Regions from separate parts of the Nesterenkonia aethiopica genome, predicted to be linked through region 1. Evidence: predicted binding sites of a transcription regulator. Region 1 holds the regulator's gene; the other holds the start of a gene.

Region 1 (5,586 bases):
CCGCGACCATGCCTATGCCTACGGAGTGAGGATGGCCTCCCGTCTGAAGGAGCTCATCCCGCGCCAGCAGTTCGAGGTTCCGATCCAGGCGGCCATCGGCTCGCGCATCATCGCGCGTGAGAACATCCGCGCCATCCGCAAGGACGTGCTGTCGAAGTGCTACGGCGGAGACATCAGCCGCAAGCGCAAGCTGCTGGAGAAGCAGAAGGAGGGCAAGAAGCGCATGAAGATGGTGGGCACCGTGGAGGTGCCTCAGGAGGCCTTCATCGCTGCTCTGTCCTCCGACGAGGGTGGCGGCGAGAAGGGCAAGAAGTAGGCAGTGCCTGCCACGCTTCCGGTGGGCGATCCGGTCCCGGCCGACGGCGCGCTGCCCGCGCGGGTGCTCGCCGGGCTGGGCGGGCGCGCCTCAGCGCCGCTGGGGCTGTACGTGCACATCCCCTTCTGCTCGGTGCGCTGCGGCTATTGCGACTTCAACACCTACACGGCTGAGGACCTCGGTCCGGGTGCGTCCCGGGAGTCCTACCCGGAGACGCTGATCCGGGAGTTGGAGTTCGCCGCGGATCTGCTGGCACGCTCCGGGGCGCCCGAGCGCCCCTTGCGCACGATCTTCTTCGGCGGCGGCACCCCCACGCTGCTCCCGGCCGAGTCCCTGGCCCGCATCCTGGAGCGCGCCCGGTCCCTGCTCGGGGTGGCCCCGGGGGCGGAGGTCACCACGGAGGCGAACCCCGACACCGTGGACGAAGCCACCGCCGCCACATTGGCCGAGGCCGGATTCACCCGGGTGAGTCTGGGCATGCAGTCGGCGGTGCCGAAGGTGCTGCGCACACTGGACCGCACCCATGATCCTGCCAATGTCACCCGTGCGGTCGACGCCGTCCGGAGCCAGGGCCTTCAGGTCAGCCTGGACCTGATCTATGGCACGCCGGGAGAGACCTTGGAGGACTGGCGCACCAGCCTGGAGACTGCGGTCGCGATGGATCCGGACCATGTCTCGGCGTACTCGCTGATCGTGGAGGAGGGTACCGCGATGGCGGCGAAGGTCCGCCGCGGCGAGCTGCCCGATGTGGATCCGGATGACCATGCGGACAAGTACCTGCTCACCGACGAGCTGCTGAGCGCGGCCGGACACCAGTGGTACGAGGTCTCGAACTTCTCGCGGGATGAGTCGACCCGGTCGCAGCACAACCTGAACTACTGGCGGGACTCCGACTGGTGGGGTGCGGGGCCGGGCGCCCACTCCCACCTGGGCGGACTGCGCTGGTGGAACGTCAAGCACCCCGCCGCCTACGCCCAGCGGCTCCACCAGGGCATCACCCCGGGCCACGGCAGGGAGCTTCTCGACGACGACGCACAGGCGCTGGAGCACCTGATGCTGCGCCTGCGGATCGCCGAGGGCCTCGACGTGGCCGAGCATGAGGCGCTGCCTGGGGCTCGACGCCTCGACGACGGAGTCCTGCGGGCCCTGGTCCACGAGGGGCTGGCGCAGGAGGGACCGTTGAACCCGGACGAGCGGAGCCCGCGCGGACGGGTGGTGCTCACGCTGCAGGGCCGCCTGCTGGCCGATGCGGTGACCCGTCGCCTCAGTGGATGAGGCGCAGGTTCATCCGGTACCGATAGGGGCGACCCTTGTTGCACTCGATGCCCGCCACGAGACCTGAGATCGTCATCACCACCCACAGGAAGACGGCGGCCAGTCCGAAGATCCACCCGATGGCGGGGATCAGCGCCAGCACGTAGCAGACGAGCATCACCACGGTCAGCGGCAGGGTGAAGTTCAGGGCTTCCTTGGACTCCTGTGCGGTGAACGGACCTCGATCCCGGAACACGAGGTAGATGATCAGCGACGGCACGCAGCCCATGAGCCCGCCGAAGTGGGACAGCGTCGCCCAGCGACGGTCCTCCGAAGGGGTCAGCGGCAGCGCCGCGTCGGCGGAGCCCTCGACGCGCTCGGAGTCCCCGGAGTGCTGGCGGCGTCGGTCCGCAGGCCGGTGACGGTCGCCCGAGTTCGGCTGCTGCGGATGTGGCGGCTCGGACTGTGGCACGGCGCCCCTCTCTGATGCTCGTGGGATGGCGGTCGTGCGGACCCGGGAGGCCTGCACGGATGAGGCAGATTCTACCGCCCCCTCCTGGACGTGGGCTGCCGGCGACACCCCCGCGGAGCCGCCGGGCGCAGGCGTCAGCCGGTGACGAAGTCGATGAGCTCCTCGACCCGTCCCAGGAGGGCCGGTTCCAGGTCGGTGTAGCTGGAGACCGTCCCCAGGATCCGCTTCCAGCCGGCGGCGATGTCCCGCTGCCCGGAATGCGGCCAGCCGAGTGCCTGGAGGGTGCCCACCTTGATGTCGATGTGCCGAGGGATGTCGGGCCAGGCCTGAAGTCCCACGAGCTGGGGCTTCACCGCCTGCCAGACATCCACATAGGGGTGGCCCAGTACTGTCACGTTTCCGGCCGCCCCCGGCATGGACATGGCCTCGGCCGCAATGCGGCTCTCCTTGGAGCCCGGGACGAGGTGGTCCAGCAGCACACCCACTCGACGGTCCCGGCTCGGTCCGAACTCCCGCAGGGCCCCGACGAGGTCGTCCGCGCCGTGCAGAGGTTCGACGACGACTCCCTCGAGCCGCAGGTCCTCGCCCCAGACCTTCTCGACCAGTTCGGCGTCATGGGTGCCCTCCACCCAGATCCGGGAGGCCCGGGCGACTCGTGCCCGGGCGCCCTCCACAGCCAGCGAGCCCGATGCGGTGCGGCGGGGGCCCTGCGGGGCGGTGCGAGGCTTCGGCGGGACCAGCTCCACCGGGGCGCCGTCGTGCAGGAACCCGTGCCCCAGTGGGAAGGCCCGGCTGCGGCCGTGGCGGTCCTCCAGGCGGACCACGCGGATGCCGCCGGCCGCCTCCACACCCACCACGGCACCGACCCACCCCGACTCGGTCTCCTCCACCACGGTGCCGTGGTCGGCGGGGAGCGGCGGGACCTCACGGTACTGGGCGCGACGCCGTTCGGCCATGTCCGCGGGGCCCCAGGCGGACCAGTCGGTGGGGAAGTGAGGAGATGTCACAGCCCGGGAGCCTAGCAGCGGCGGCGCCGACTTCGGCGGATCCCGACGACACGCGCTAGAATTGGCACTTGTCGCAGGAGAGTGCCAATCGCCGCCGGGAGAGGAGACCAGCGATGTCTGACACCCGTCGCCTGCAGGTGCTGCGTGCGATCGTGGAGGACTACGTCCAGACCCAGGAGCCTGTCGGGTCCAAGGCGCTGGTGGATCGCCACAACCTCGAGGTCTCTCCGGCCACCATCCGCAATGACATGGCCTTCCTGGAGGCCGAAGGCCTCATCGCGGCCCCACATACCTCCGCGGGCCGGATCCCCACCGACCAGGGGTATCGGCTCTTCGTGGACCGCATCACCGAGGTCCGTCCGCTGTCGCGGGCCGAGCGTCGCGCGATGGACATCCTGGTGGAGGCCGCAGACGACCATGACGCCATGCTGGAGCAGACCGTGCGTCTGCTGGCCATGCTCACAAACCAGGTCGCCGTCCTGCAGCACCCCCAGCAGTCCACGGCGCGCATCCGGCACATCGAGGTCCTGTCCATGGGGCCGCTCAAGGTGCTGGTGGTCGTGATCCTCTCCTCCGGGAAGGTGGAGCAGCGGATGGCCACACTGCCGGAGCCTGTGGACGACGATTCGCTGCAGGTGCTCGGTCAGCGGCTCGCCGGGGAGCTCCACAACCGGTCCGCCTCGGCGCTGCCGCTGCCGGTGGACCGCCTGCTCGGCTCGGTCGAGCCGTCGCTGCGCTCCAGCCTCGCGATCGTCGCCCACACGGTGGAGGCGGTGCTGGAGTCCGGACGGGTGGATCGCATCATCATGGCCGGCACTGCTAACCTCGCCAGGTCTGACCGCGACCTGGGCCCCTCGCTCGGTCCCGTCCTGGAGGCCCTCGAGGAGCAGGTGGTCCTGCTGCGCCTGCTCACCGAGATGGAGCAGGACCGCCGTGGCCTCTCCGTGCGGATCGGTCATGAGACGAGCCATGACTCGCTGTCCGAGACCTCGGTGGTCGCTGCGGAGTACGCGGTCGGCGACGGCGGCGACGCCGCGAAGCTCGGCGTCGTCGGGCCCACACGCATGGACTACGGCTCCACCATGTCGGCGGTGCGAGCCATGGCACGGTACCTGTCCCGGATTCTCTCTGAAGGGTGAGAAGTGACTGACTACTACGAGGCGCTCGGCGTGAGCCGAGAGGCGTCGACCGACGAGATCAAGAAGGCGTACCGGAAGAAGGCGCGCAGGCTGCATCCGGATGTGAACCCCTCGGAGGACGCCGCCGATCAGTTCAAGCTCATCGGACGCGCCTATGAGGTGCTCTCCGACCCGGAGAAGCGCCGCAACTATGACGCCACCGGTGACGAGAACGGCCGGTCGCCCTTCGGCGGCGGATTCGGGGGAGGGAGCCAGGGCTTCGGCGGCTTCAGCGACATCTTCGAGACGTTCTTCGGCGCCGGAGCCTCGGGTCCGGCCTCCCGCACCCGGCGCGGCCAAGACTCCCTCATCCGCGTGCGGGTCGATCTCAAGGACGCCGTGTTCGGCACCACCAAGGAGGTGGAGATCGAGACGGCGGTCACGTGCTCTGTCTGCCATGGCTCGTGCACGCGGGAGGGGACCAGCCCGACGACCTGCCCCGACTGCCACGGTCAGGGCCAGGTCCAGCGGCCCATGCGCTCCATCCTGGGCACCGTCCTGCAGACCGAAGCCTGCGCCCGGTGCTCCGGCTTCGGCAGCATCATCGAGGACCCGTGTCAGGAGTGCGACGGACAGGGCAGGGTGCGCGAACGCCGCACGCTGAAGGTCAAGATCCCCGCCGGCGTGGACAAGGGCAACCGCATCCACCTCGCCGGGGAAGGGGAGGCCGGACTGGCCGGCGGGCCGCACGGCGACCTGTTCATCGAGGTGGACGTCCGGCCCCACGACGTCTTCACCCGACGCGGGAACGACCTGCACGCCACCGTGTCCATCCCCATGACGGCCGCCGCCCTCGGCACCACGGTCAGTCTGGAGACCTTCGACGGGACCGAGGAGATCGAGGTCAAGCCGGGCACGCAGTCGGGCGAGGTGCTGACGCTGCGGGACCGCGGTGTCGCGCACCTGCGCGGCGGCGGCCGCGGTGCGCTGAAGGTGCATCTGAAGGTCGAGACCCCCACCAAGCTGACCGATCGCCAGCGCGAGCTGCTCCGTGAGCTGGCCGCCGAGCGTGACGAGGAGCTGGGGGAGTCCACCACGGAGCACCGGGGGATGTTCGCCAAACTCCGCGAGGCCTGGGACAGCCTGTGACAGCTCCGCTGTTCCACCTGGCGCCGGGACGGCTCGACGGCGTCTCCTGCGGCGACCACGTCCGGCTCGACGGCGCGGAGGGCCACCACGCGGCCACGGTGATGCGCCTCGAGGTCGGGGAGGAGGTCCACCTCTCCGACACGCGCCGGCTGCGGGTCACCGGATCGGTGGTCGAGACGGGGGCCGGTGTGCTGACGGTGGAGGTCTCCGCCGTCGAGGAGGAGCCCGACGAGCGTCCCCGTCTTGTGCTGGTCCAGGCGCTGGCGAAGG
Region 2 (5,586 bases), on a different contig from region 1:
GTCGTCGCTCCGTGCTCCGCCCCGCAGGGACGAAACTGGCGGACCAGCTGAAGCTGCCCCCGCTGTTCGACCGCTCCGTGTTCGAGCAGAAGGTGCGGCCGCAGAACGTGCTGCGCCGCATCATGCGGGCCGAGACGACCCACACCCAGGCCGTGCCGTTGGTGGACCGGCTCGTGGGCACCCCCTACGCGAACCCCCGTCAGGCCGAGCAGCCGGTGGACTCGGACGAACTGGCCACGATCGCCTTCGTCCTCGACCTGGGGGAGGCGCTGTTCCGGTACGGGGCCGGCGCCCTGGAGGTGGAGACCTCGATCATCGCGGTCACCGCGGCCTTCGGGATGAAGAACACCGACGTCGACATCACCAACCAGTCGATCAGCCTCAACTGGGCACCGGACGGCAAGATCCCCTACTCCCGGGTGCGCGTGGTGCGTTCCTGGTCCCGGAACTACAAGGCCCTGGCCGCGGTGCATGAGCTGGTCACCGACATCATCTCCGGGCGGCTCACCCGCGGCGAGTCGGCCGAGCGGCTCCAGGAGATCACCCGGGAGCCCAAGCCGTATCCGCGCTGGATGGTGAACCTGGCCGGAGCTCTGTTCGCCAGCCTGTTCGCGAGCTTCCTCGGAGCCCCGCTTCTGGACGCCGCCCTCGGCTTCGCCGCGACCCTGGTGGTGCTGGGCATCACCCGTCAGCTGGCGGTCTGGAGGGTCCCGGAGTTCTTCACCCTGGCCGCCGGCGGTTTCATGGCCACCTTCATCGCCATGGGCGCCTTCATGCTGGACGCGCCCATCACTCCGTCCATGGTGGTGGCCGGCGGGCTGATGATCCTGCTGCCCTCGGCCCGGGTGGTCTCCGCCATCCAGGACGCGATCAACGGCTTCCCCATCACGTCTGCCGGACGTCTGGTCTCCGCGATGATCGCCTTCGCGGGGATGACAGCGGGCATCATGGCCGGCGTCGTGCTGGCCGACCTGCTGGGTGCCCCGCACATCGAGGTGGCGGTGGGGCTGACCCGCATCTACCATCCGACCGTGCTGGTGGCGCTGGTGTTCGTCGCCGCGATGGCCGCCGCCGTCGTGGAGCAGGCGCGCTGGAAGATGCTGCTGCCCACCGGTGCCGTCTCGGCCCTGGGCTTCCTGCTGTTCTATGCCGGTGAGCTGATCGGCCTGGGGGAGCGGATGACCCCGATCCTGGGCGCGACGGTGGTCGGCGCGCTGGGCCGTGTGGTGGCGCTGCGCATGGGCGCCCCGCAGCTGGTGGTCGCCGTGCCGGGCATGATGTTCATGCTCCCGGGTCTCATGGTCTTCCGGGGCATGTATCAGATCGCTCTCGACAACCCCGAGGTCACCCTGGTGGACTCGATGATGGGCGGGCTGACCGAGCTGTTCAGCGCCCTGATCATCATCCTGGGCATCGCCGCCGGCATCGTGCTCGGCGATGTGCTGATGCGTCCGTTCACCTCGGGGCTGCAGTCCAACGAGCGGTCCCGCGGCCGACGCCGCTGAACGGTCAGACGGGTGCGGTCAGGCGGGTGCGGTCAGGCGCCAGTCCACCGGAGCCGCGCCCAGGTGTTGCAGAGCGTCGTTGGTCCGGGAGAACGGTCGCGAGCCGAAGAAACCTCGATGGGCGGACAGCGGCGAGGGGTGCGGGCTGGTGATCACTGCCGTGTGGTCTCCCGCATTCAGCAGCGGCTGCAGGCGCCGCGCATCGGCGCCCCACAGGATGGAGACCAGCGGGGTGTCCCGGGCCACCAGCGCCCGGACGGCGGCCTCGGTGATCTGCTCCCATCCGATGCCCCGGTGCGAGCCCGGGCTGCCTGCGGTGACGGTGAGGACCCTGTTGAGCATCAGCACCCCCTGCCGGCTCCACGCCGTGAGATCGCCGTGCGGAGCGGGCTCGATGCCGAGGTCCTGATGCAGCTCTCGGAAGATGTTCTGCAGGCTGCGGGGCAGCGGCCGCACATCCGGGGCTACGGCGAAGGACATGCCGATCGGATGCCCCGGGGTGGGGTAGGGATCCTGGCCGAGGATCAGGACCCGGACGTCGTCGAAGGGCTGCCGGAAGGCGCGCAGCACGGCCTCCGGGGCGGGCAGCACGTGCTCGCCGGAGGCCCGGCGGCGGGTCAGCTCCTCGCGGACGCGGGCGAACTGCGGCTCCTGCGCGGCCAGGGCCCGCTCCCAGCCGGACTCCAGGGGTGCGACGAGGTTCTCGGAGAGCTCCATGGGCCACCACCTTAGAGGGTGCCTGGGAGGTGCGTGGTCGCTCGTCATGTGCCCGGAGGCGGTCCGCGGAGGATCCAGGCGGCGATTTCCGGTGCATCTCAGAAAGCTTGCGCGCGTTGCTCAGGGGGTGATGCGCGGGGAAATGACTCCTCGACGTGCGGGGCGCGGCCGGACTGGGGAGAGTCCGCCGTGCGCCGGGCGTCCCTGTGGCAGCGAACACACAGCGGGTGATATGTGCCGTCGTGCCTGCTCCGGGCCGTAGGATGGGCGCAGAACCAGCGGGCCGGTCGCGCATCGGTCCGAATCGAGATCAGGAGGCATCGATGAGCTCTGCCAGCTCGGCCGAAGCCGTCACCCGTGACAAGGTCGCGGACGCGCCGTCTGACGCCGGGGAGCTGACCGAGCAGGAGCAGCAGATCCTGGCCCTGGAGCGCCAATGGTGGAAGTACGCCGGGGCCAAGGACCAGGCGATCAGCGATCAGCTGGGCATCTCAGGGGTGTCCTACTACCAGCTGCTCAACCGGCTCATCGACTCCGAGGCGGCCCTCGCCCACGACCCCATGCTCGTCAAGCGCCTGCGCCGCCAACGCGACGCGCGGCAGCGGGCTCGGGCCTCCCGCCGGTGACCGTCGAGATGAGGAGTTCCGCGATCACGAGCTTTGAGATGTTGAGCTCCGATGCCACGAGCGGGCCGGGCTCTCCGGTCCGCCTCACCGTCCGTCCGCAGTCCGCGCACAGCCTGAGGATCGCCACACCATGAGCAAGTTCCCGCACGACGAGTTCGACGACGTCCCTCCCTATCAGCAGGGCGAGGCCGGCAAGCACCGTGCCCCGGCCGAGGCCTCCACGGGCTCCCGGGGCGGGGGCCTGAAGTGGATCGGGCTGCTCGCGGTGCTGGCCCTGGCGGTCGGCGTCGTCAGTTACTTCGTGCTGCCCACCCTCCGCGACGGCGACACCGAGGCCTCCGATCAGGACCAGGCCCAGGAGGAGTCCGACGGCGAGGACGAGGGTTCCGAGGACGGCGCCGCCGAGGACGGCGAGGAGGGTGCCGAGGAGGAGCCCACCGGCACCGCCGCGGACACCGAGGCGGCCGTGCAGGTCCTGGGCTACGAGGGCGCCGAATCTGAGGCTGCGGCCACGCTGGAGGAGATGGGCTACAACGTCACCTACGTGGCCGAGTGGACCTACGACGACGTCGAGACCCCCGTGGTCTTCTACCCGGCGGGCTCCGAGGAGCACGCCGAGGACGTGGGGCAGAATCTCGGCATCGAGCGGGTGGAGGAGAACAGCGCGTGGAGTTCGGTGGCCGTCGTGGTCGACGGCGATTTCGCCGAGTGAGATCAGCCGCGCAGCAGCAGGCGGGAGCTCACCTCAGGGGTTTGCACTCGCCTGCACAGAGTGCTAAAAATTGAGCTAGCACTCTCCCCCGGAGACTGCCAGCCCGGTGACGGGTGCAGCCTCCTGCGGCGGCGAGTGGGATGAACCTGAACAGGTGAGGCCACCGAAACCATGCGCCCCCGGTGACGCGGGGGTGCGGCCGTCCGTCGCGGGCACCTCTCAAGGTTCGACCCGATTGACGCGAACACGTCTGAATCATCATCACCCGCAGTCCAGGAAGGACACGTGCCGATATGGCTAAGACCATTGCATTCGACGAAGAGGCCCGCCGGGGCCTCGAGCGGGGCCTGAACAGCCTCGCCGACGCCGTCAAGGTCACCTTGGGCCCCCGCGGCCGCAACGTCGTGCTGGAGAAGCAGTGGGGCGCCCCCACCATCACCAACGACGGCGTCTCGATCGCCAAGGAGATCGAGCTGGAGGACCCCTACGAGAAGATCGGCGCCGAGCTGGTCAAGGAGGTCGCCAAGAAGACCGACGACGTCGCCGGTGACGGCACCACTACCGCCACCGTGCTGGCCCAGGCGCTCGTCAAGGAGGGCCTGCGCAACGTGGCCGCCGGTGCCGACCCGATGGGCCTGAAGCGCGGCATCGACAAGGCCGTCGAGGCGGTCACCGAGGAGCTCTTCAAGTCCGCCAAGGAGATCGAGACCAAGGAGCAGATCGCCGCCACCGCATCGATCTCCGCCGCCGACAACCAGATCGGTGAGCTGATCGCCGAGGCGCTCGACAAGGTGGGCAAGGAAGGCGTCATCACCGTCGAGGAGTCCAACACCTTCGGTCTGGAGCTCGAGCTCACCGAGGGCATGCGCTTCGACAAGGGCTACCTCTCCGGCTACTTCGTCACCGACGCCGAGCGTCAGGAAGCGGTCCTCGAGGACCCGTACATCCTGATCGCGAACTCCAAGATCTCCTCGGTCAAGGACGTCATCGGCGTCCTGGAGCAGGTCATGCAGTCCGGCAAGCCGCTGCTGGTCATCGCGGAGGACGTCGAGGGTGAGGCCCTGGCCGCTCTGGTGGTCAACAAGCTCAAGGGCACCTTCAAGTCCGTGGCCGTCAAGGCCCCCGGCTTCGGCGACCGCCGCAAGGCCATGCTGGCCGACATCGCCATCCTCACCGGTGGCCAGGTCATCGCCGAGGAGGTCGGACTCAAGCTGGAGAACGCCACCCTGGACCTGCTGGGCACCGCCCGCAAGGTCGTGGTCACCAAGGACGAGACCACCATCGTCGAGGGCGCCGGCGACGCCGACGAGATCGCCGGCCGCGTCTCCCAGATCAAGGCCGAGATCGAGAACAGCGACTCGGACTACGACCGCGAGAAGCTGCAGGAGCGCCTGGCGAAGCTGGCCGGCGGCGTGGCCGTCATCAAGGCCGGTGCTGCCACCGAGGTGGAGCTCAAGGAGCGCAAGCACCGCATCGAGGACGCCGTGCGCAACGCGAAGGCCGCCGTGGACGAGGGCATCGTCGCCGGCGGTGGCGCCGCTCTCATCCAGGCCGGCGCCCGGGCGTTCCAGTCCCTGTCCCTGGAGGGCGACGAGGCCACCGGCGCGAACATCGTGAAGTTCGCCGTGGAGGCCCCGCTGAAGCAGATCGCCATCAACGCTGGCCTCGAGCCCGGCGTGGTGGCCGAGAAGGTCAAGGGTCTGGCCGACGGCACCGGTCTCAACGCCGCCACCGGCGTGTACGAGGACCTGCTGGCCGCCGGCGTCAACGACCCGGTGAAGGTGACCCGTTCGGCATTGCAGAACGCGGCCTCCATCGCCAGCCTCTTCCTCACCACTGAGGCCGTCGTGGCCGACAAGCCCGAGAAGAACGCCGGCGGCGCCGGCGCCGAGGGCATGGACCCGATGGGCGGCATGGGCGGCATGATGTGATCATGCCCGGCCCGTCGCGCTGAGCAGCACGAGAGCCCCGCAGGCATCAGCCTGCGGGGCTCTCGTCATGCTCAGGGGAATCGCAGCGCCCGCCC

The links. Region 1 encodes HrcA, which represses chaperone genes, less so after heat shock. Its sites were predicted from a motif close to TTNGCACTCGNNNNNNNCGAGTGCNAA; they were not measured.
Region 2: the regulator HrcA is predicted to act here: its motif matches at 3,601-3,627, upstream of groL (chaperonin GroEL).

Annotation. Positions count from the first base shown of each region.
Region 1 is NZ_BAAAVT010000004.1:148,053-153,638, forward strand. Features, by position in the region: gene lepA (translation elongation factor 4) at 1-316, shown strand, start outside; gene hemW (radical SAM family heme chaperone HemW) at 320-1,591, shown strand; gene ABD658_RS04060 (DUF4870 domain-containing protein) at 1,581-2,042, opposite strand; gene ABD658_RS04065 (DUF3097 family protein) at 2,177-2,998, opposite strand; gene hrcA (heat-inducible transcriptional repressor HrcA) at 3,163-4,188, shown strand; gene dnaJ (molecular chaperone DnaJ) at 4,192-5,316, shown strand; gene ABD658_RS04080 (16S rRNA (uracil(1498)-N(3))-methyltransferase) at 5,313-5,586, shown strand, end outside.
Region 2 is NZ_BAAAVT010000006.1:36,513-42,098, forward strand. Features, by position in the region: gene ABD658_RS05455 (threonine/serine exporter family protein) at 1-1,505, shown strand, start outside; gene ABD658_RS05460 (uracil-DNA glycosylase) at 1,524-2,222, opposite strand; gene ABD658_RS05465 (DUF3263 domain-containing protein) at 2,546-2,848, shown strand; gene ABD658_RS05470 (LytR C-terminal domain-containing protein) at 2,979-3,560, shown strand; gene groL (chaperonin GroEL) at 3,854-5,491, shown strand.